Regions from separate parts of the Luteibacter sahnii genome, predicted to be linked through region 2. Evidence: predicted binding sites of a transcription regulator. Region 2 holds the regulator's gene; each other region holds the start of a gene.
What was found. The regulator FliA, encoded in region 2, starts transcription of late flagellar genes. The targets are predictions, from matches to a motif close to TAAAGTTTNNCNNNCNNNGGCCGATAA.
Positions count from the first base shown of each region.

Region 1: a site for FliA is predicted at 3,430-3,456, ahead of PI246_RS07090 (chemotaxis protein CheW). Genes of this name have one in related genera too.
Region 3: a site for FliA is predicted at 3,935-3,961, ahead of PI246_RS15975 (methyl-accepting chemotaxis protein). Genes of this name have one in related genera too.

Region 1 is NZ_JAQLOK010000002.1:384,142-391,705, reverse strand. Features, by position in the region: gene queA (tRNA preQ1(34) S-adenosylmethionine ribosyltransferase-isomerase QueA) at 1-541, shown strand, start outside; gene PI246_RS07105 (STAS domain-containing protein) at 619-930, shown strand; gene PI246_RS07100 (response regulator) at 941-1,303, shown strand; gene PI246_RS07095 (chemotaxis protein CheA) at 1,346-3,322, shown strand; gene PI246_RS07090 (chemotaxis protein CheW) at 3,504-4,013, shown strand; gene PI246_RS07085 (methyl-accepting chemotaxis protein) at 4,098-5,810, shown strand; gene PI246_RS07080 (CheR family methyltransferase) at 5,814-6,683, shown strand; gene cheD (chemoreceptor glutamine deamidase CheD) at 6,680-7,339, shown strand; gene PI246_RS07070 (protein-glutamate methylesterase/protein-glutamine glutaminase) at 7,415-7,564, shown strand, end outside.
Region 2 is NZ_JAQLOK010000001.1:493,335-500,898, reverse strand. Features, by position in the region: gene PI246_RS02400 (chemotaxis protein CheW) at 1-62, opposite strand, end outside; gene PI246_RS02395 (chemotaxis protein CheW) at 59-622, opposite strand; gene PI246_RS02390 (ParA family protein) at 619-1,407, opposite strand; gene motD (flagellar motor protein MotD) at 1,407-2,399, opposite strand; gene PI246_RS02380 (flagellar motor protein) at 2,396-3,136, opposite strand; gene PI246_RS02375 (chemotaxis protein CheA) at 3,138-5,195, opposite strand; gene PI246_RS02370 (protein phosphatase CheZ) at 5,204-5,845, opposite strand; gene cheY (chemotaxis response regulator CheY) at 5,855-6,256, opposite strand; gene PI246_RS02360 (RNA polymerase sigma factor FliA) at 6,314-7,045, opposite strand; gene PI246_RS02355 (nucleotide-binding protein) at 7,042-7,564, opposite strand, start outside.
Region 3 is NZ_JAQLOK010000007.1:106,253-113,816, reverse strand. Features, by position in the region: gene PI246_RS15990 (sensor histidine kinase) at 1-638, shown strand, start outside; gene PI246_RS15985 (LytR/AlgR family response regulator transcription factor) at 638-1,357, shown strand; gene PI246_RS15980 (LysR substrate-binding domain-containing protein) at 1,422-2,324, shown strand; gene PI246_RS15975 (methyl-accepting chemotaxis protein) at 2,328-3,902, opposite strand; gene PI246_RS15970 (GGDEF domain-containing protein) at 4,009-5,799, opposite strand; gene PI246_RS15965 (histidine phosphatase family protein) at 5,911-6,516, opposite strand; gene PI246_RS15960 (DksA/TraR family C4-type zinc finger protein) at 6,551-6,817, opposite strand; gene PI246_RS15955 (alpha-L-fucosidase) at 6,899-7,564, opposite strand, start outside.

The DNA.
Region 1 (7,564 bases), on a different contig from region 2:
GACGGTGTTCGCCCGGGAGCCCGGTGCCGTCGCCGCCCCCACGGCGGGCCTGCACTTCGATGACGAGCTGCTGGCGGCGTTGCGCGACAAGGGCGTCGATTTTGGCTACGTCACCCTGCACGTGGGCGCGGGCACCTTCCAGCCGATGCGCGCGGACGACGTGCGCGACCACGTGATGCATCGTGAATGGCTCAATGTCGGGGCGGCGCTGGTGGAGAAGATCCGCGCCACCCGTGAGGCCGGCGGCCGGGTGGTCGCGGTAGGCACCACGGTGGTGCGCGCGCTGGAGAGCGCCACGGTGGAGGGCGTGATGCGTCCCTTCGCCGGCGAGACGCAGATCTTCATCTTTCCCGGCTATCGCATCACCAGCATCGACGCCCTGATCACCAACTTCCACCTGCCGCAGTCGACCCTGCTGATGCTGGTCTCGGCGCTGGCCGGGAAGGACGCCATTCTCGACGCCTATCGCTACGCCGTGCTGCAGCGTTATCGCTTCTTTTCCTACGGTGACGCCATGCTGATCCTGCCGCCGAAGGCCTAAAGCTTTTTCGGCCAGGGCCGATAAGTCCTCCGAACGCCTCCCCGGGCAGTGGGCCCGGAGGCAAACGGGTAAGGACGATGGCCGGCAAATCCTCCAAAAACACGGGTGCCCTGGCGCTGGACGCCGATCTGCGGATCGGCGCGGCGCCGGCGCTGCGCGACGCCCTGCTGTCCGCGCTGTCCGCAGGCAAGCCGGTGGCGCTGGACGGCTCGGCCGTCAACCAGATCGACGCCGCCGGGCTGCAAGTGCTGGCCGCGTTCTCGCGCGACGCACGCGCGGCCGGTCTGACGGTAAGCTGGAGCGGCGCGAGCGACTCCCTCCATCGCGGTGTCGCCGTGCTGGGCCTTAACGAACTGATTGAATTGCCGGCGCGCGCCGGCACGAACTGAAGGTGCACCGATGGCTAAGATTCTCGCGGTAGACGATTCGGCTTCCATGCGCAGCATGGTCGCTTTCACCCTGCGTGGCGCCGGTCACGACGTCGAAGAGGCCGACAACGGCCGCGCGGCGCTCGACCAGGCGGGCGTGCACAAGTTCGACCTGGTGCTGGCCGACGTGAACATGCCGGTGATGGACGGCATCTCGATGGTCCGCGAGATGCGCACGATGGCCGGTTACAGCGGCGTGCCCATCCTCATGCTCACCACCGAGTCGAATCCGGAAAAGAAAATGGAAGGCAAGGCGGCCGGTGCCACCGGTTGGCTCGTCAAGCCGTTCGACCCCGACCAGTTGCTGGCCACCGTGGCCCGCGTGCTCGGCTGATCCACTTCCCTCCGTTCGTTCCGGTCACCCAGGTTTCTCCCCATGTCCAAAGTCGATCTGGCGCAATTCCACAAGGCGTTCCACGAAGAGAGCCTCGACGGCCTCGACGCCATGGAGCAGGCGCTCCTCGCGTTGGACGAAGGGGCGGAAGACCCTGAGCTGATCAACGTCGTGTTCCGTGCCGCCCATTCGATCAAGGGCGGTGCGGCCACGTTCGGCTTCAACGACGTCGCGGCGTTCACCCACGTGGCCGAAAACCTGATGGACGAGGTCCGCAGCGGCCGTCGCCCGATGGAAAAGGCCGTGGTGGAGCTGCTGCTGCGTTCGGGCGACATCATTCGCGACATGCTGTCCCTGCAGATGGCGGGCCAGCCGGGCGCCACGGCCGAGAGCCAGGCCCTGCTGGCCGAGCTGTCGGCCATGGTCAGTGGTGGCACGGCTGCGCCGGTGGCGGCGAAGGCCGCGGCGCCCGCCGAGGCGGTCGAGGGCTGGGATATCGCGTTCCGCCCGTTCGATTACCTGCTCAAGACCGGTAACGATCCGGCGCGCATGTTCCGCGAACTCGAGGCGCTCGGCCCGCTCACCACCATGGTGGATGCGTCGAAGCTGCCCGCGCTGGCGGACATGGATCCGACGGCGTCGTACCTGGCGTATACCCTTCGTCTCGACGCGGGCGCCAAGCGTGCCGCGGTCGAGGGCGTGTTCGACTGGGTGGACGGCGACTGCGACCTCGCCGTCACCCCCCGCGTCGCAGCCGCGCCGACGGCTGCGCCCGCACCGGTCGCTCCCGTCGCGGCATCGGCCGCGCCGCGCGCCGTGCGTGAGGTGGCCACCAGCAGCGAGGCCAGTTCGGTTCGCGTTGGCATCGAAAAGATCGACATGCTGATCAACCTGGTCGGTGAACTCGTCATCACCCAGGCCATGCTTACCCAGTTCGACGACGGCGTGGACGCCTCCCAACTGGAGATGTTCCGGCATGGGCTGGCCCAGCTGGGCCGCCATACGCGCGAACTGCAGGAAAGCGTGATGAGCATCCGCATGCTGCCGATCAGCACGGTGTTCAACCGCTTCCCCCGCCTGGTGCGCGATCTGGCGCAGAAGCTCGACAAGAAGGTGGTGCTCGACCTGCGTGGCGAGACCACCGAACTGGACAAGACCGTGCTCGAGAAGATCGGCGATCCGCTGGTCCACCTCGTGCGCAACGCCATCGACCACGGGCTGGAAGGGCCGGCCAAGCGCACGGCGGCGGGCAAGTCCGACACGGGCACCCTGCGCATGGAGGCCTTCCACCGCGGCGGCTCCATCGTGGTGGAGGTGGGCGACGACGGCGCGGGCCTGAACCGCGACGCGATCGTGGCCAAGGCGATCCAGCGCGGCATCATCGCCTCGGGCGAGGGTATGTCCGACGACGCCGTGGCCGAGCTCATCTTCGAGGCCGGGTTCTCCACCGCGGCCGCCACCACCGACCTTTCCGGCCGCGGCGTGGGCATGGACGTGGTCCGCCGCAACGTGATGGACCTGGGCGGCACGGTGAGCATCCGCAGCGTCTACGGCAAGGGCACCACCTTTACCATCACGCTGCCGCTCACGCTGGCCATCATCGACGGCCTCACGGCCGCCGTGGGCAGCGAAACCTACATCGTGCCGCTGGTCTCCATCGTCGAATCGGTGCAGGTCAAGGCCGATGCCGTGCGCAGCGTGGTCGGCGGCGGCGAGCTGTTTCGCTTCCGCGACGAATGGCTGCCCATCGTCCGCCTCTTCGACGTCTTCGGTTGCGAAGGCGAGCGCCGTGCGATCCAGGACGGCATCGTCATCGTCGTCGAAGGGGAGGGCACGCGCATCGGCCTGTTCGCCGACGAGCTGATCGGCCAGCAGCAGGCCGTGGTCAAGTCGCTGGAAGCCAACTATCGCCGGGTGGTGGGTATCTCCGGCGCCACCATCCTCGCCGATGGCTCGGTCGCGCTGATCACCGACATCGCCGGACTGGTCCGCCTCCAGGCTCGCCGCAAGGCCGCCTGAGTTCGTCCCCATCGCCGGTGCGTTCGGCCTTCCCTGACCAGGGGATCGCCGGTCGCACCGGCGATGTCGTGTCCGGCGCATGCCGCTCGTTTCCGGCAAGACGCCCCTCAAGTCTCCACGGACATGGCCGATACCCTTTTCAAGGGAGCCACCGCCCGATCCGACCCGCCGTGGAAACGACATGAACCAGCCAGCCAGCAACGCCGCGACCGCCGAGGCCGCCCAGTACCTCTCCGTGAACCTCGGCAACGAGGAATACGGCGTCGACATCCTCGCCGTCCGCGAAATTCGCGGTTGGACGGCGGTCACCCGCATCCCCCAGGCGCCGCCCTACGTGCTGGGCGTGCTCAACCTGCGCGGCGCCATCGTGCCGGTGCTGGACCTGCGCCTGCGCTTTGGCCTGGCCCGCGAGGAATACACCGCCACCACCGTATGCGTCATCGTGATGGTGGCCGGCCGTCAGTTCGGCGTGGTGGTGGACGCCGTCTCCGACGTGGTGGAAGTCGCACCCGACGGCGTGCGCCCGGTGCCCGACATGGGCACCACCGTGGATACCGAATACCTCAAGGGACTGACCTCGGTCGGTGAGCGCATGGTGCTGCTCCTGGACGTGGATCGTCTTCTGCAACCGCAGGACGCGCAGATGCTGGACGCCGCCCTGGCGGCCCAGGAAACGAAAGCTGTCGCCTGAGCATGGGCTATCGGCGGGGAAGGGGCCCCGCCGGACACATCGAGCCCGGATCGCCCTAGCCGCACTTTGACGATTGGAACCGTGATGAAGAAGTTCAGCCTTAAGATTCCTGCCTTGTCCGTCCGGGGCCGCCTCTACGGCGTTCTCGGCTTGCTCACGCTGATGCTGTTCGGCGGCGCGGCGCTGGGACTGGGCGCGATGTACTTCCAGAACGAAGGCATGCGCCAGATCTACGAGGAGGAGATGGTTCCCTCCGAAATGCTGAGCCGGGTCAATACCCAGTCGCTGCTCTCGTTCATCGTCCTGGGCGAAGCCGCGGCCAAGGTCGGCAATCCCGACCAGGTCAAGCAGAAGATCGCCGAATTCGATAAGTACCAGGCCGACCTCGACGCGGCCAAGGCCGAATTCCACAAGGTGCCGATGTCCGACGACATCAAGAAGCTGTACGCCAAGTGGGAAGCGACCAACGCCGATTACAACGATGCCAAGAAGGACATGCTCGACGCGCTCAAGGAAGGCGACCAGGGCGCCAACGACGTGCTCGAACTGCAGGTGCGGCCGTTGCTGATGGACCGCCAGTCGCAGCTGACCAACCTCATCGAGGCCAAGCGCAAGGAAGCCGAGGCGATCTTCGCCAAGGAATCCTCGCAGTACAAAGTCATCCGCGCCGTGGCGATCGCCTCGCTGGCGATCGGCCTCGCGATCTGCCTCATCATCGCGATCATGGTGGTGCGTTCGATCATCAACACGCTGGCGCAGACGGTGAACGTCGCCCACGAGATCGCCGGCGGCAAGCTCGGCCATGACATCAAGGTCACCCGCAACGACGAACTCGGCCAACTCCAGGCCGCGTTCAAGGCGATGGACGAGCGTCTGGCCGACATCGTCACCGAAGTGCGCCACGGCTCCAGCTCGGTCAGCACCGCCGCGCAGCAGATCTCGCGCGGCAACGACGACCTCTCGCAGCGCACCCAGGAACAGGCCTCGAGCCTGGAAGAAACCGCCTCGTCGATGGAGGAAATGACCTCCACCGTGAAGCAGAACGCCGAGAACGCCAGCCACGCCAACCAGCTTGCCCGCGGTGCCCGCGAGCAGGCGGAGAAGGGCGGCGAGGTGGTGGCCCAGACGGTCGTCGCCATGCGCGAGATCAACGCCTCCTCGAAGAAGATCTCCGACATCGTCAGCCTGATCGACGAGATCGCGTTCCAGACCAACCTGCTCGCCCTCAACGCCGCGGTGGAAGCCGCCCGTGCCGGTGAACAGGGCCGCGGTTTCGCCGTCGTCGCCACCGAGGTGCGCAACCTTGCCCAGCGTTCGGCGAACGCCGCCAAGGAGATCAAGGGCCTCATCAACGACAGCGCCAACAAGGTCAAGGCCGGCTCCTCGCTGGTCGACCAGTCGGGCAAGGCCCTGGCCGAGATCGTCGACAGCGTGAAGAAGGTGACGGACATCGTCGCCGAGATCGCCGCGGCCAGCTCCGAGCAGTCCGCCGGCATCGACCAGGTCAACCATGCGGTGCTGCAGATGGACGAAATGACCCAGCAGAACGCTGCGCTGGTCGAACAGTCCGCCGCCGCCGCCCGCGCCATGCACGAGCAGGCCACGGAGCTCAGCCGCCAGGTGTCGTTCTTCCACGTCACCGGCGAAGCGGCCGCCGCGCGTCCGCCGCGCAAGGACGCCACGCAGGTCGAGATGGAAACCGTGTTCGCCTCGGTGCGCGACACCGCCCCGACGCCGGCTCCGCGTGCCTCGCGTCCCACCGAATCGGCCGATACGGCCGTGTGGAAGGAGTTCTGATCGATGAATGCGCTCGTCGACACCGGCGATGCCGCCGCGGCGGGCGGCCAGGGCCCGAACCTCGGTGAGGCCGAATTCACCTTCCTGCGCGAGTTCGTGCTGCAGCATTGCGGCATCTCGCTGGGCGAACACAAACGGCAGCTCGTGCAGGGGCGCCTGTTGCGCCGCCTGCGCGCGCTGAGCCTGCCGGGGTTCGCGGCCTATTGCGACCTGCTGCGCCGCGATCCGGAGTCCGAACTGGGCGAATTGGCCAGCTGCATCAGCACTAACGTCACCTCGTTCTTCCGCGAGATGCACCACTACGACATGCTCGTCGACGAGCTGCTGCCGCGTTGGCTCGCGGAAAAGCAGGGGGGACGGCTGCGTATCTGGTCGGCGGGCTGCTCCACCGGCGAAGAACCCTACGCTATCGCGATGGTGCTGGCCGAAGCGCTGGAACGCGCCAAGGCGAACGTCGACGCGAAGATCCTCGCCACCGACCTTTCGCCGCAGGCGCTCGAGGCCGCGCGCAAGGGCGTGTACGCCGTGGATCGCCTGGGTGGTGTCAGCGAAGAACGCCGCAAACGGTGGTTCCAGCGTGGCGAGGGCAGCTTCGACGGCTACGCCCGCGTGCATCCGCGCCTGCGCGAGCTGGTGACCATCCAGCCGCTGAATCTCCTCCACGAATGGCCGATGCAGGGGCGCTTCGACGCTATCTTCTGTCGCAACGTGGTGATCTATTTCGACAAGCCGACCAAGCAGCGCCTGTTCTCCCGTTATGCGGGCATGCTGGACAGCCGCGGCTATCTCTTCCTCGGTCATTCGGAATCCATGTACGGACTGTCCGACGACTTCGATCTGATCGGCCGCACGGTCTACCGGAAACGCTCATGAGCGACATCCTGGTCGCGCCACCCCGCACCTTCGTCGGCTTCGACCCCAAAAACGTGCTGCCGGGGTTCGAGCACCTGCGCCGCTTCTGGGATCCCGCCCAGGAAGTGGTGACGGTGAAGATCCTGCCGGGCGAGTATTACGTCAGCTCGCAGGAGGAAATGATCTCCACCGTGCTGGGTTCCTGCGTATCGGCCTGCGTGCGCGACACGAAGCGTCGCCTGGGCGGCATGAACCATTTCATGCTGCCCGAGCCGACCGGCGAACGTGACAGCTGGAGTTCCACGGTGGGCCGTGCCGCGCGCTACGGCAACGACGCGATGGAGCAACTGATCAACGCGATCCTCAAGGCCGGCGGCAAGCGCGACGACCTGGAAGTAAAGATCTTCGGCGGCGGTCGCGTGCTTGCCACCATGACCGACATCGGCCAGCGCAACATCGCCTTCGTGCAGCGCTATATCGCGACCGAGAAGCTGAAGCTGTGCGCGGCCGATGTGGGCGACATCTACCCGCGACACGTGCAGTTCTTCCCGGTGAGCGGGCGAGTGCGCGTGCGTCAGTTGCGCTCCACCCACGACAACAACCTGGCCGATCGCGAGAAACGTTACCTCAAGCGATTGGCCGACGATCCGATAAAGGGAGAGGTGGAGCTGTTCTGACGCTCCATCGCCTGATCCACGATCCGGTCGGCATGCCGCCTCGGATGCCCAAGCCTCACCCACCGGCAAGAGTCCATGCAGAAAGTACGCGTCCTCATCGTCGACGATTCGGCCCTTGTCCGTAAGGTGCTGACCGCCATGCTCGAGTCCGACCCGGGCATCGAGGTGGTGGGCACCGCGCCGGACCCGCTGATCGCGCGTGAGAAGATCAAGGCGCTCAATCCC
Region 2 (7,564 bases):
CGCTGTCCTTCCAGGGAAAAACCGAGCCAGGTGCTGCGGTCGTCGCGTAAGGCTTCGGTCATGGGCCCAGTTCCTGTTCCAGCCACGAGATGAGCGCCGCGGTATCGACCACGCCGCACTTGGGTTCTTTCGACATCCCCGCGAGCCAGGGGCGCGAGGTGGCACCCTGCCGCCATTGGATGGCGTCGGCGTGCAATTCCACCGGCTCGTCGTCGATCACGCAGGCGATGGCCCACGCGCGGTCGCGCAGGATCACCAACGTGGCCACCGAGATGCCTGCCATGTCCGGCGACAGCACGGCCCCCATATCGGCCACGCGGGCTTCGCCGCCGGGATGGCGCCAACGCCCCATGCAGATGGGATTGGGCACGTTCGGCGGGCTCAATGGCGGCATGGGCACCATATGCGTCACGTCGGCCATCGGCACGGCGAGCTTCACGCCCCCCGCCCGGCAAAGGAGGTAGCGGGGATCGGCCTGGCGCGAGGCCACCGTGGCGTCGCGCCAGCTCTGGATCGGCACCACCTTCAGCTCAGGCTTCGCGACGGGCGCCGGAGCCGGCGTCAGCAGTTCGGCGAGGTAATCGGCGACGATCTGTTCGACATCCTGCATGGCGTCGCTCACGCGGCCGCGTCCGTCACGGACGGCATCGGCAGGGCCAGCAGTTCGTCGAGCAACTGGCGGTAGGCGAGACCGCCGCGACGCGCGGCGGACCAATGCGCCAGCGGCACGCCGGCGGCGCTGGCCTCGCGGATCTGGGTATCGGTGGGGATCACCGCCTCGCTGACCACGCTGCCGTACTGCTCGCGAAGCTGCGCCAGGCTGGCACGCGAGGCGTGCGTGCGGGCGTCGTAGAGGGTCGGCACGATGGTGCGCGGCAACGGCTTGCCACGCGAGCGCTCGATCATCGACAGGCTGCGCACCATGCGCTCGAGTCCGGCCAGCGCGAGGGCTTCGGTCTGCGTCGGTATGAGCAGGCGGTCGCTCGCCGCCAGGGCGTTGACCATCAGCACGCCCAGCACCGGCGGGCAGTCGAGCAGCACGTGGTCGAAATCCGGCGCCAGCTCGGCCAGCGCCTGCGACAGCACCAGGCCCATGCCGGGACGCGTGCCCAGCTGGCGATCGAGCGTGATCATCGCCGCCGACGCCGGCAGCACGCTGAGCTGATTCCACCTGGTCGCGTGCACCAGGGTGCGCACGGGCGGCGGGTTGCCGCTCACGCCGAAGAGATCGTAGACGCTGCCGTGCGCCTCACCCTCCACGCCGATGTAGCCTGACAGCGATGCGTGCGGATCCATGTCGACCAGCAGCGTGCGCTTGCCTTCCTCGGCGAGCAGGCTGCCGAGCGCAACCGTCGTGGTGGTCTTGCCCACGCCGCCCTTCTGGTTGGATACGGCCCAGATGCGCATCAGCGTGTCTCCGTCGCGGGTGCGAAGCGGGCGGCACCGGCCGTCGGCGCTTGCACGGCGGCGCGCGGCGCGGACGACGGCTGCGCGGTCGTCGAGAGGTCCACGCGATCGGCGTCGCTGTAGAAGCGTGCCGGTGCGGCCTTGTCGCTCATCACCACGATCAGCACACGGCGGTTGCGATTGCGACCGTCGGGCGTGTCGTTGTCGGCGGAGGGGCGGTACTCGCCCCAGCCGATGATGCCCACCCGGTGCGGGTCGACCCCGGCCAGCGTGAGCAGCCGCGCCACCGTGGCGGCGCGGGCGGCCGACAGTTCCCAGTTGGAGGGAAACGTCGACGTGGCGATGGGCGTGTTGTCGGTGTAGCCCTCGATCCGCATCGCATTCGGGAAGGGGGCGAGGATACCGGCGAGCTTGCGCAGCACGTCTTCGGCCTGGGGTTGCAGCCTGGCGACGCCCACGGGGAAAAGGATGTCGGTGCGGACCTCGATCTCGAGCCAGTCCTGCGTCTGGCGCACGCTCACGAGGCTCTTGTCGATCAGCGGCTTCATCGCCCGCTGCACTTCGTCGGAAATCTGACTGAGGCTGTTCTGTTCGGTCTTGCCGGCCGCCGCATCGGCGTCGTTGGCGGTCGCGGTCTGCCGCTTGGTGCCGTCCTGGTGTTCGGTGGCGGCCCCCTCGTGACCCGGCAGCGGCAGATTGCGCGGCGGGATGGGCACGTCGATCTTCGCGATGGGCGACGCCGTGGGCGAGCGCGATTGATTCGGCAGCGGCACCTGGGTGGCGGGCGACGACTGACTGACCGGGTCGATCACCTTGCCCGTGCCGTTGAACGCCTCGTTGATGGACTGCGCCATCACCTTGAACTTGGTTTCGTTCACGGCCGACACCGCGTACATCACCACGAAAAGCGCCAGCAGCAACGTGATGAGGTCGCCGTAGGGGATCGCCCAGCGCTCGTGGTTGACGTGTTCTTCGTGGTGGCGTCGCTTCACGAGAGGAACCCCTGCAGCTTGCTCTCGATGTGGCGCGGGTTGTCGCCCTGGGCAATCGAGACCAGGCCTTCGACGAGCATCTCGCGCATCTGCGAGCGCTTGCGGGCCAGGCCCTTCAGGCGCGAGGACATCGGCAACGCCAGCAGGTTGGCCAGGCCGATGCCGTAGATGGTCGCGACGAAGGCGGCGGCGATGCCGTGGCCGAGCTTGCTGGGATCGGCGAGGTTCTGCATGACCGCCATCAGCCCCATCACGGCACCGATGATGCCCATGGTTGGCGAATAGGTGCCGGCATTCTCGAAGACCTTGGCCGCCTCAAGATCGGTGTGCTCGCGGGCGTAGACCTCCACCTCGAGCACCGAACGCATCGCGTCGGGCTCGGTGCCGTCGACCAGCAGTTGCAGCCCCTTGCGGATGAACGGGTCGGTCTCGCGCTCGATCGCGGGCTCCAGCCCGAGGAGCCCGGTGCGTCGGGAGATCTCGCTCCATCCCACGATGCGCGTGACGAGGTCTTCCGACTCGATGTCGGGCGGGTTGTACACCCACGGCAGCATGGACCACGCGCGCTTGAGCACGGGGCCGGGCGTCTGCACGAGCAGGGCGGCGAAGGTGCCGAGGAACACGATCACGAAGGCGGCGGGATTCCACAGGGCGTCGAGACTGGAGCCCTTGAGGATGGTTCCCACGATGATGACCACGAAGGCCAGGATCGTGCCGACGAGACTCACGACATCCATGTCAGACAGCCATCCTCAGCGTGGGCAGCACCTGCCCGGCATCGTCGGCCAATCCGGCCAGGTCGAGCACGAGCGAGATGCGCCCGTCGCCCGTGATGGTCGCGCCGGCCACGCCGGGCACGTCCTTGAGGAAGGGTCCGAGCGGCTTGGCCATGACGTCTTCGCGGCCGAGCACCTCGTCGACCAGGCAGCCCAGCGTCTGGTGACCGATCTGCACCACCACCACGTGACCGCCCTTCCCCGCCACGCCCGCCCAGCGGCCGAGATCGGCCAGCGGCAAGGCGCGGTTGCGGTGATTGGCGACGACGCGGCCGTCCAGGCGCTGCACCTGGCCGTCGGCCAGTTCGAACACTTCGGCCACGTTGGACATCGGCAGCGAGAGCAGGCGATGGCCGACGCGCACCATGAGCACGCGAAGGATCGCCAGCGTGAGCGGCACCGACAGGCGTACCGTGCTGCCGTGGCCGACGCGCGAGTCGATCGACAGCGTGCCGCCGAGTTCGACGATCTTGGTCTTGACCACGTCCATGCCGACGCCGCGACCGGAGATGTCGGACACCTGGCTGGCCGTGGAGAAGCCCGGGCGGAAGACGATCTCGTAGCACTCGCGCTCGTCCAGCCGCGCGGCCTGCTCGGCGTCCATCAGGCCCTTTTCGACGGCCTTGCGGCGGAGCACTTCCGGGTCCATGCCCTTGCCGTCGTCGGTGACCGTGATGACGATGCGGTCGCCATACTGGCCCGCGGCGAGGCGTACGGTGCCCTGACGGGGCTTGCCCTCGCCCTGGCGTGCCTCGGGCATCTCGATGCCATGGTCGACGGCGTTGCGCAGCAGATGCACCAGCGGGTCGGCCAGGGCCTCCACCACGGTGCGATCGATGTCGGTGTCTTCGCCCTCGGTGACCAGTTCGATCTCTTTGCCGAGCTGACGGGCCAGGTCGCGGACGATGCGCGGAAAACGGGAAAACAGCTTGCCGACCGGCTGCATGCGCATGCGCAGCACGGCGTTCTGGAGGTCTTCGGCCACGCGCTCCAGCTCGCCGATGGCACGTTCCATCGGATCGTTGGAGCCGCGCGGGGCGAGGTTGGTGAGGCGGTTGCGCACCAGCACCAGCTCGCCCGCCGCGTCGACGAGGTTGTCGAGGCGGTGAGTGTCGACGCGTACGGTGGTGTCGGTCCCCGACGCCTGGCGTTTTTCGCCGCCGCGGGCCGGCGTCTCCGCGACCGGACCCGGCGCGGGCGCGGCCACGACGGCAGGCGTCGGGACGGGGGCCGACGCCGGTGCGACGACGGGCGCGGGGGCTGGCGGCGGCGGGACGGCATGCGCGCCCGGTGCGGCGGTGCCGTGCAGGGAATCAAGCAACGCTTCGAATTCGTCGTCGCTGATGACGTTCGGATCGGCCGCCGCGACGACGGGGGCGGGTGCCGGTGCCGGTGTCGCCGTTGCCTCGGACTCCGCGCCGGGCGCACCGGTACCGTAGAGCGAATCGAGCAACGCTTCGAATTCGTCGTCACTGATGGTGCCCGACGGGGCCGCCGCCGGCGCCTGCTCGGCGCGCGCGGCATCGAGCATGGCTTCGAATTCGTCTTCGATGGGATCGTGCGGCCGCGACGCCGGCGCGGCCGCCACCGGCGCGGACACCGGCGTCGCCAGCGCCACCGGCGGGGCGGACGCGGCGCGGCCGGGGATCAGCAGGCGATCGAGCAGCGAACGCGAGGCCGGCTCGATCGGCACGCCGCCGTCGGCGGCGCGCATCATGTCGTTGAGCAGGTCGAGCGACTCCAGCAACGCGTCCATGAAGCCCGCGTTGAGCACGATCGCGCCGTTGCGGGCTTCGTTGAGCAGGTCTTCGGCGCGGTGGCACAGCTCCACCATCGGGTGCAGGCCGAGGAAGCCCGCACCGCCCTTGACGGTATGGAACGCACGGAACACCGCGTTCAGAAGGTCGACGTCGCCCGGCGAGGCCTCGAGGTCCACGAGCTGTTCGCCCAGGGTCTCGAGCAGTTCGCGCGCCTCGATCAGGAAGACGTTGAGCAGCTCGTTGTCCAGCTCCACGCTCATCGTGCCGCTCAGAAGCCGAATTCGCTGAGCAGGCGATCCACTTCGTCCTGGCTGACTTTTTCCGCGGCCGGCGCGGTGCCCCCGGCGAGCGAGCCGGTCAGGCGCACCAGTTCGACGAGCGAGGATTCGACCTTGGCCATGAAGGCTTCGACACGGGCCACGCGCTGGCCGGAGAGATCCTGCCAGGACTGCGCCTCGACCATCTCGCCCAGGCCGATGTCGCAGTTCTGCGCGAAGTCGCCCACGCGAACGGCGAGCGCACGGGCGCTGGAGGCGAACGACGCATCGGCCGGGTCGAGCACGAGCACCTCGTCGGCGTCGCGGGCGAGCGACTGTGCCTGCGGGCGGAGTCGCTCGCTGAAGTCGAGCGTGCGATGGGCCGCCTGCGAGCTCATCTCGAGCACGTCGCGCAGGTGCTTGCGCGCGTCGCCCATGTTGCCCGGGTTACCATCGTGCGAGATGTCGGCGGCGAGCCGGCGGGCGGACTCGTGCAGGTCGCGGGCGAGGTGGCCCAGGGCGAGGAAAATGTGCTGTTCACGGCTACGGATCAGGCGGTCCAGCGCCTGTTCGAAGGCGGTGGCGTCGTCGGCGTCGAGCAGCTCGCGCAGTTCGGGGGCCACGTCCTGGCCAGCGGAAATCGTCGTGTTCATGCCTGCTCCTCAGCCCGCCGCCGCGGCGAGACGTTCGAAAATCTTGTCGAGTTTTTCCTTGAGCGTGACCGCCGTGAACGGCTTGACCACGTAGCCGTTCACGCCGCTCTGCGCCGCGGCGATGATCTGGTCGCGGTTGTTTTCCGCCGTGACCATCAGCACCGGCATCGCCTTGAGATTGGCGTCGGCGCGGATGGCGCGGAGCAGGTCGATGCCCGTCATGTTGGGCATGTTCCAGTCGGTCACCACCAGGTCGAACGACTGCGAGCGCAGGAGCGCGAGCGCGGCATTGCCGTCTTCGGCCTCCTGGATCAGCGTGTTGGTGAAGCCCAGCTCCACCAGCAGGTTCCTGACGATGCGCCGCATGGTGGAAAAGTCGTCCACCACCAGGATTTTCATGTTCTTGTCCAAAACGTCTCTCCGCCTACTGCGCGTTTTTCTTTGACCGGCGACGGCACCGGAATGCCGTCAGGGTTTGTCTTTCCAGCCTGACATGCGAGCGCGGAGCCGAATGAGCGCCTGGCCATGGATCTGGCACACGCGCGATTCGCTCACTCCCAGCACCGCACCGATTTCCTTCAGGTTGAGCTCGTCATCGTAGTACAGCGACATCACCAGCTTCTCGCGCTCGGGCAGTCCGTCGATGGACTGGGCCAGCGCCTCGCGCATGCCGTCCTGCTCGAACAGTCCGTCGGGCCCGGTGGCGTCCGGATCGGCCACGTCGATCGCCGCGCCCTCGTCGCCCTCGGGCGCCGTCAGGCTCAGCAAACGCGCGCTCGCCGCGTCGGCCAGGATCTGGTTGTACTCCATGGCGTCGATGCCCAGGCGCTTCATCACTTCCGCGTCGTCGGCGTCGCCACCCGTCTCGTTTTCAATCTGCCTCGTCACCTCCGCCACCTCGCGCAACTTCCGGTGGACGGAGCGCGGGGTCCAGTCCGTCTTGCGCAGTTCGTCCAGCATCGCGCCCCGTATGCGGATGCCCGCATAGGTCTCGAAGCTGGCCGCGCGAGTCGGGGAATAATTCCTCGCGGCCTCGAGCAGCCCGATCATCCCGGCCTGCATGAGGTCGTTCGCATCCACGCTCGGCGGCAGCCGGCCCATCAGGTGATAGGCGATCCGGCGCACCAGCGGCGCATGGGTCTTGACCAGTTGATCCGCCGGAACCCGAGTGATTTCAAGGTATTCGCTCGCTACGCTCACAACGGCAACCCTCCTCCCAGATGGGCACGGTCGGCGAAGAAGCCGATCCGTCCCTGCACGCGGGGCTCGGGTTCACCCCATGTATCGACCGACCTGGCCAGATTCTTGAATCCGACCGCCGACCGGCTGCTCGGCCACGCGTCGACCACCGCCGCCTGCCGACGGATGGCCTGGCGCAGGTATTCGTCGTGCGGAACCATGCCCATGAAATCGAGGGACACCTCGAGAAAGCGACTGGTCACGCGGGAAAGCTTTTCGAAGAGGGCCCGGCCCTCCTGCGCATGGCGGACCATGTTGGCCACGATGCGGAAACGGTTCACGGCGAACTCGCGCGAGAGCACCTTGATCAGCGCGTAGGCGTCGGTGAGCGAGGCCGGCTCGTCGCACACCACGACCACCACCTCGTCCGAGGCCGCGGCGAACATCGACACGCTGTCCGAGATACCGGCGGCGGTGTCCACGATGAGGTATTCGGGGGCCAGCGGGTATTCGTCGAAGGCCCGGATGACCGCGGCATGT
Region 3 (7,564 bases), on a different contig from region 2:
GCGAGCGCGTGCGCGAGGCCGAAGGGCTGGCCCGCGACGCCGAGCTGCGCGCCCTGCGCTACCAGATGCATCCGCACTTCCTCTTCAACACGCTCAACGCGATCTCGGCGCTGGTGACCGAACGCCGCAACGACGACGCCACGCGCATGCTCTCCACCCTCGGCGACCTGCTGCGCGCCACCCTGGAGAGCGGCCACCTCCACGAGGTGAGCCTCGCGGACGAACTGGCGACCACGCAGCTCTACCTCGATATCGAGAAAGTGCGGCTGGGCGATCGTCTGGGCCTCGACGTGAAGGCGGGGCCGGACGTGCTGCGCGCCCGCGTGCCCAGCCTGCTGATCCAGCCGCTGGTGGAAAACGCCATCCGCCACGGCATCGCACGCCTGCGCGAGCCGGGACGGCTGGGCGTGCAGGTGTCGCGTGACGGCGAGCGGCTGCGCATCGTCGTGACCAACGACGGCCCGCCGACTGAGCCACGCGGCGTTGGCCAGGCCATCGGCCTAGCCAACGTGCGCGAACGCCTGTCGCGGCTCTATGGCGATCGGCAGCACGTGGATCTCGACCTTGCCGCCCAAGGGGGCTGCCGGGTCGAGATCGTGATGCCGTTCCAGGCCGCCGCCCCGCGGGAAACCGTGTGATGCGCGTGCTCGTGGTCGACGACGAACCGCTCTCGCGTCGCGGCGTCTGCCTGCGCCTGGCACGCCACGCCGACATCGCATGGGTGCGGGAGTGCGGCGATGGCGAGAGCGCGCTTGCCCTGCTGCGGGACACGCCCGTCGACGTGGCGTTTCTCGACGTGCGCATGCCCGGCATCAGCGGCTTCGACCTGCTCGACCGCCTGCCACCGGCAAGCCGGCCGCTGGCGGTGATGCTCACCGCCTACGACCAGTACGCGCTGCGCGCGTTCGAAGCCGCCGCCGTGGACTACCTGCTCAAGCCGATCGACGACGGCCGCTTCGAGGAAGCGCTCGCACGGGTGCGGATGCGCCTGGGCGGCGCACCGGTCGTCGACGCGGCCCAGGCCGCACCCGTGAGGTGCTTCACCGCGCGTATCGGGCATCGCGACGTCGTGGTGCGCGTCGACGACGTCGAGTGGATCGAAGCCAGCGGCGATTACGTGGGGCTGCACGTGGGTGCGAAGACCCACCTCGTGCGACAGACGATGCAACAGATCGAACAGGCGCTCGACGGGCGCCGGTTCGTGCGCATCCATCGCTCCACCATCGTGCGCCTGGATCGCGTGGCCGAGCTGGAGGCGCTGTCCAATCGCGACTGCATGGTGCGCCTGCACGACGGCACGCTGGTGCGCGCCAGCCGCTCCTACGTCGACGGCCTGCGCGCGGCGCTGGGACTGTGAGGCGACGGGCCGCCGCTATCGTGGCATCCGAACGCGCCGCGTGCCGGCGTAGGCCAGGCTGCCGATGAACATCACCCTCGACGAGATCCAGAACTTCATCGCCGTGGTCGACACCGGCTCGATCACCAGCGCCGCGCAACAGCTCGACCAGACGGTCTCAGCCGCCAGCCGCATGCTGGGACGCCTCGAACAGAAGCTGAAAACCACCCTGCTTCGCCGTACCACGCGACGGCTCGAACTCACCGCGGAAGGCCAGGCCTTCCTCGAACGGGCGCGCGAGATCGTCGCGGCGGTGGAGCGCGCCGAAGAACAGATGATCACCCGGCAGCACCGGCCCGCCGGCCGCCTGCGCGTGGACGCCGCGTCGCCGTTCATGCTGCACGTCGTGGTGCCGCTCATCGCGGGCTATCGCGAGCGCTTTCCCGAGGTGGACCTCGAACTGCACAACAGCGAGGGCTACATCGACCTGCTCGAACGACGCACCGACGTGGCGCTGCGGATCGGCCGGCTGAAGGACTCCACCCTGCACGCGCGCCCCATCGGCAGTAGCCGCGTGCGCTGCCTCGCCAGCCCCGCGTACCTCGCGCGGCACGGCACGCCGCGCACGGTCGCCGACCTCTCCCGGCACACCCTGCTCGGTTTCACCGAGCCGGACTCCCTCAACGACTGGCCCCTGGCAGGACCGCAGCGCCAGCGGCTGCACATCCGGCCGACCATCGGCGCATCGAGCGGCGAAACCCTGCGCCAGCTCGCGCTGGAGGGCAACGGCATCGTCGCCCTCTCCGATTTCATGAGCCGCGCCGATCGCGGCGACGGCCGGCTGGTCGAGGTACTGGCCCGGCAGAACGTCGAGTTCCGGCAACCGATCCACGCGGTGTATTACCGCAACACGGCCATCTCCGCGCGCATCGCGTCGTTCGTGGATTACCTCGTCGAAGCGATCGGCGAGAACGGCTTCGACGACTAGCCGTCAGGCCGCGCGCGCCGGCTCGAGCACGAAGTAGGCGACGTCCTGGCGGAGCCGCTCGGCGCTCTCGCGCATCGCCCGGCTCGCCGCGGCGGCCTGCGCCACGAGGTCGGCGTTCTCGCGCGTGGTCAGGTCCATGCCCTGGATCGCGCCGTTCACGCGTGCGATGCCGTCGTTCTGGCTACGCGTGGCCTCCATCACCGCCTCCATCCGCTCGGCGAGCGCGGTCACGCGTTCGCCGATGCCGGTCAGCGCCGCGCCGGCACGATCCACCGACGACACGCCGGCCTGCACCGCGGCATCGCCCGCCTCGATCAGCTGGCGGATGTCGCGGGTGGCCGCGCCGCAGCGTTGCGCCAGCTCGCGCACTTCATGGGCCACCACCGCGAAGCCGCGGCCGTGGTCGCCGGCACGGGCCGCCTCCACCGCCGCGTTGAGCGCGAGCAGGTTGGTCTGGAAGGCCACCTGGTCGACCAGGTCGAGCACGTCGGTCATGCGTTCGCTGGTGCGCTGGATCTCGCGCATGTTGCCGATGGCGTCCATCGCCACGCGGTGGCCTTCGTCGGTCATCGCGCGCGCCTCGCGCACCGCGACGTGTGCCGCGCTCGCATGATCGAGGCCGCCCGACACGGCCTGCGCCATGTCGTCCATCGACGCCGAGGTGTGGCGCAGGTGCACCGTCTGCGTGCGCGTGCGCTCGTTGAGTGCATCGTTGCCCCGCGCGATGCCGGTGGCCGCCTGCGCGACGTGATCGGCCCGGTCGCGCACCTGGGTCACCACGTTGCCGAGTTGGGCATCCATGTCCGCCAGCGAGGCCAGCAGGGCGCCGATCTCGTCGCGCTGGCCCACGTCGACACGCTGACCGAGGCTGCCGCCGGCGATGGCCGCGGCGACGTCCGCCGCCTGGCGCAGGCGACGGCCGAGCGAACGGATGATGGCCAGGTCCATCGCGCTGGCGACGGCGATCGCCAGTGCCAGCAGCGCCGCGGAGAACACACCCCCGCGCCGGATGTCGGCGCGCTGCGCATCGGCTTGGGCCTTGCCGCCGTCGAGGGCGAGCGCGAAGAGGTTGGAGAAGTCGCTCTTGAGCGGCCCCACCGCGGACTGCACGTCGTTCGACAGCTGCAGTTGCGCAAGGTCGAACTGCTCGGCCTTGAGCAACGCGAGCACATCGTCCACCGCCTTGTCGGCGGCGCGCCGGTGCTCGGCGGCGAGCGCCACGAGCTTCGTCTGCGACTGGCCCAGGTCGCTGGCTTCGAGCGCCTTCCACTGGCGCTCGATGTCGTGCCGGTCGCTGCCGATCGCGGTGACCGCGTCGTCCACCGACGAAGGCAAACGGGTCAGCGTGGCATGCACGAGCGCATCGAGCAGGTCGTTGTAGTCGTTCTGGATGTGGCCGACATCGGCCACCGGCGCGAGCGTGCCGCCGACGACGGACTGGAGGCGATCGTTGGCGGTGCGCAACTGCACGCCGCCGACGATCCACAGGATGAGCAGCAGGAGGATGGTGCCGCCAAGGCGGTAGAGGAGGCGGGCGCGAAGGGTCAGGGTCGGAAGCGAAAACCAGGGAAGTCGCATGACGCACTCACGAGGGGTGGGGGATGCCTCGCGTGTCGGCCGCGCGGAACGCGTCTTTAGCCCCGGTGAACACGTAATTTAATTTATTATCAATGACTTCAACATGTCACGAAGCCGTGGGCAACGGTTCGGCGCGATACTGCACCACGTGCAGGCCGGTGCCGGTGTGCTTCGCCACCCGTTTGGCCGAGGCGGCGAGGCTGGCCACGCTTTCGGCGTCGGCGGGAAACGCGTCGATGAAACAGGCCACGCCCACCGCCACCGTGGTGATCGGAAAAAACCGCCGGTGCCCGTGGCGATCGTCACTCTCGATGCCGCCGCGCGTACGGTCGGTCTCGTCGAAGAGATTGCCGGCCATGGCGTTGAAACGCAGGCGCATCTCATCGCAGCGCGCGGCCCAGTCGCCGCCCTGGAACATCACCAGGAAATCGTCGCCGCCGATGTGGCCGACGAAATCGTCGTCGTGCCGCAGGTCGCCGGTGAGCGTGCTGGCGAGCAGTCGGATCATCTCGTCGCCGCGGAAGTAACCGTACTGGTCGTTGAAGGGCTTGAAGTTGTCGAGGTCGAAGTACGCGGCCGCGAAGGGGCCTCGTGCCTGGAGCAGGCGCTGGATGTGCTCGGTGACCGGCAGGTTGCCCGGCAGGAAGGTCAGCGGATTGGCGTAGCGCGCGGCCTCGACGCGGATCTCGGTCACCCGTCGCACCAGCGCTTCGCCGGTGCCCAGCCCGAGGTAGCAGCCCTTGGAGGTGATGATGAAACCGTCGGCGAGGTAGCGCTGGTCTTCGCCACGCAGGATGTCCGCCATGCTCTGCAACGGCATGTCTTCGTCGCACAACAACGGATGGGTGTGCATGAAGGTCGTGCACGGCTTGCGCCCGAAGAGTTCGCGGGCGAAGGGTTGCGCCATGCGCTCGGTGAACACGCGGCGGTTGACGATGCCCACGGGAGCGCCGCCGTCGACCACGGCCACCGCGTGCAGGCGCGGCTCGGCGGCGAACAGGTCCACCACGTCGTCGTTGGTCTGCGCCGGGCCCACCGCGGGGGCCTCGATCAGCATGTGCCCCGCGGTGAACGGACGGGCGGAGACCGGGCCGCGCGGCCGCGGCGGCACCGGCACGTGACGCGGCGACAGCGCCGCCACGACGTCGGGCGGCACCTCGCGCAACGACTCCGCGGTGGGTCGCGCGATGAGAAAGCCCTGGGCATAGGGGATGCCCAGTTCGCGCAGCATGCGCAGGTCGGCCTCGGATTCCACGCCTTCGCCGACCAGCTCGGCACCGAGCGTTTCCGCGACCGAGCACAAGGCGCGGACGATGGCCAGCCGCTCGGCGCTCTGCGCCAGGCCGTTGATGAGGTAGCGGTCGATCTTGACGATCTCCGGGTGCACCTCGTTCCACATCTCGAAGTTCGAATGGCCGTTGCCGAAGTCGTCCAGGGCCACGCGGACACCCCGCGCACGCAGGTAGCCGAGGGCGTGGGCGAGCCGTGCGGCGTTGTCGACGATGTCGCGTTCGGTGATCTCGATGGTGACGCGGCCGATGTCGAACCCCGGTACCGAGAGTGCCTCGATCACGTCCTCGGCCCGCACGCCCTCCTGCACGATGGCGTAGGAGCTGAGGTTGACGAGCAGGCGACCCGGCAGGCCCAGGGCGACGAACCGATGGGCGATGCAGCGCGCGGCGGCGAGTTCGAAGGCACCGAGCCGGCCCCGCGCACGGGCTAGGTCGAGCAGGTCCGGCGGGGTGAGGTCGAACGGCGGCAGCGCCGAACGGATCAGCCCCTCATGGGCCACGATCTGGCCCGAATCGATGTGCATGACCGGCTGGAAAACCGCCGTCAGCGACGTGCCGGCCAGGGCCTGGTCGATCGGCGACTCTCGGTGGACGTTGATCGGCATGATGGCGGGGTCTGGGCGGGCCGGGGTACCGCCCCGGTATCGGCCGTGCCCGCGGATGCTTTAGCAAACATCCTTGGAAATCAATTATTTCCGAATGATGACAGGCGGCGCTCAGGCGTCGGCAAGGTCGGCCACGGCGAGGTTCCAGCGGTCGAAGACGAGGCGCCCGTCGCGCAACGACAGCGGCGTGTAGCCACAGTTGCCGTGGCGGTAGCGGGCCGCGTCCTGGCCGCCGAGGGCGGCCAGGGTGGCGCTGATGCTCTGGCCGTGGGTGAGTACGGCGACACAACGGTGCGGCAGGGCGCGGGCGTCCTCGAGTGCGGGCAGCATGCGCGCGGCCACGTCGTGCAACGTTTCGCCCCCGTCGGCCGCGACGGACGGATCGGTGGCGCGCAGCACGGCCATCCAGCGCGGATCGTCCGCCATCGCTTCGGCCACGAAGCGGCCCTCGAGCGTGCCGAACGAGCGCTCGACGAGGCGATCGTCGGTGCTGACCGCGCACCCGGCGATCTCCGCCGCGATCCGGGCGGTATGCAGCGCGCGCGGCAACGGCGAGGCGACGATGTGGGTGACGCCCAGGTCGGCCAGCGTGCGGCCCAGGGAACGGGCCTGGGCCAGGCCCGCCTCGGTGAGCGGGCTGTCCGCCCGGCCCTGCGCGCGGCCGGCCACGTTCCATTCGGTCTGGCCATGGCGGGCGAGGATCAGGTGTTCGAGCATGGGGCGTCCGATGCGGTAAAGGCCCCCATTGTACTCAGCGCAGTTGACTGTCCTTGCTGCCACGGCGGTTGTAGCCGGCGAACGAGGCATCCTCCCGGTCGGCGGCTTCCTGGCAGCTCACGCACAGGCGCACGCCGGGCACGGCCTTCCGGCGGGCCTCGGGGATGGGCCGCTCGCACTCTTCGCACCGCTCGAGACTGGGGCCCTTGGCCATGCGGCTACGCGCGCGCTTGACCGCATCGTCCACGGTCGCGTCGATCTGGTCCTGTACGGCGGTATCACCCGCCCATCCGGTCGCCATGGGGCACCTCCCGAGGTCGCTGCCTGACGACCCTAGATGGGGGTGCGTGGCGAAAACGCCAAGGTTGGTGCATGACGCCCGTCAGCCGCGGGGCTCGTCGTAGAGACCCAGTTCGGTGATGCCGGGCTGCCGCCCGGTGAGGGTCAGGCGCACCCGGGCGGCCTCGACGCGTGCGATCTCGAGGAACGTGAAGGCGCGCGGCGGCGTGCCGCCGGAGGCGATCGCGACCCAGCGTCCGCCGCGCTCCACCTCGACCGCGTAGGACGTGATCCGACTGTCCGCACCGTAGTCGTCGGCGCCGCGCGGCTCGACGATCGATACGGTGTTGAACGCCACGGCACGGGCGAAACGCACTTCGATCCACGCCGACGTGACGCCCTTGTCCGCGAGCCACCACGTGCGGAAGTCGTCGTCGAACGCGAGGTCGGGCCCCACCGCCTCATCGCTCGCGCTCGCCCAGGCGGGCTGCCCCGCCGCGAGGTTGGGCGTCGTGACGGTGACGCTCGGTGCGATGCGCGGGGCGGGACCGGTGTTTTTCCACAACGATCCGATCTCGGCGAGCCGTTCGACCGCGTTGTCGTCGAAGCGCCCGTCGCGGTTCGGCGCCACGTTGAGGATGAGGTTGCAATGGTTGGCGTTGAACGGCACCAGCCAGTCGTCGACGATGGTCTTCGCCGACGCCAGCACCGAATCGGGATAGGATGTCTTCCAGAACCAGTCGCGCTGCAACGTGGTGCCCGATTGCGA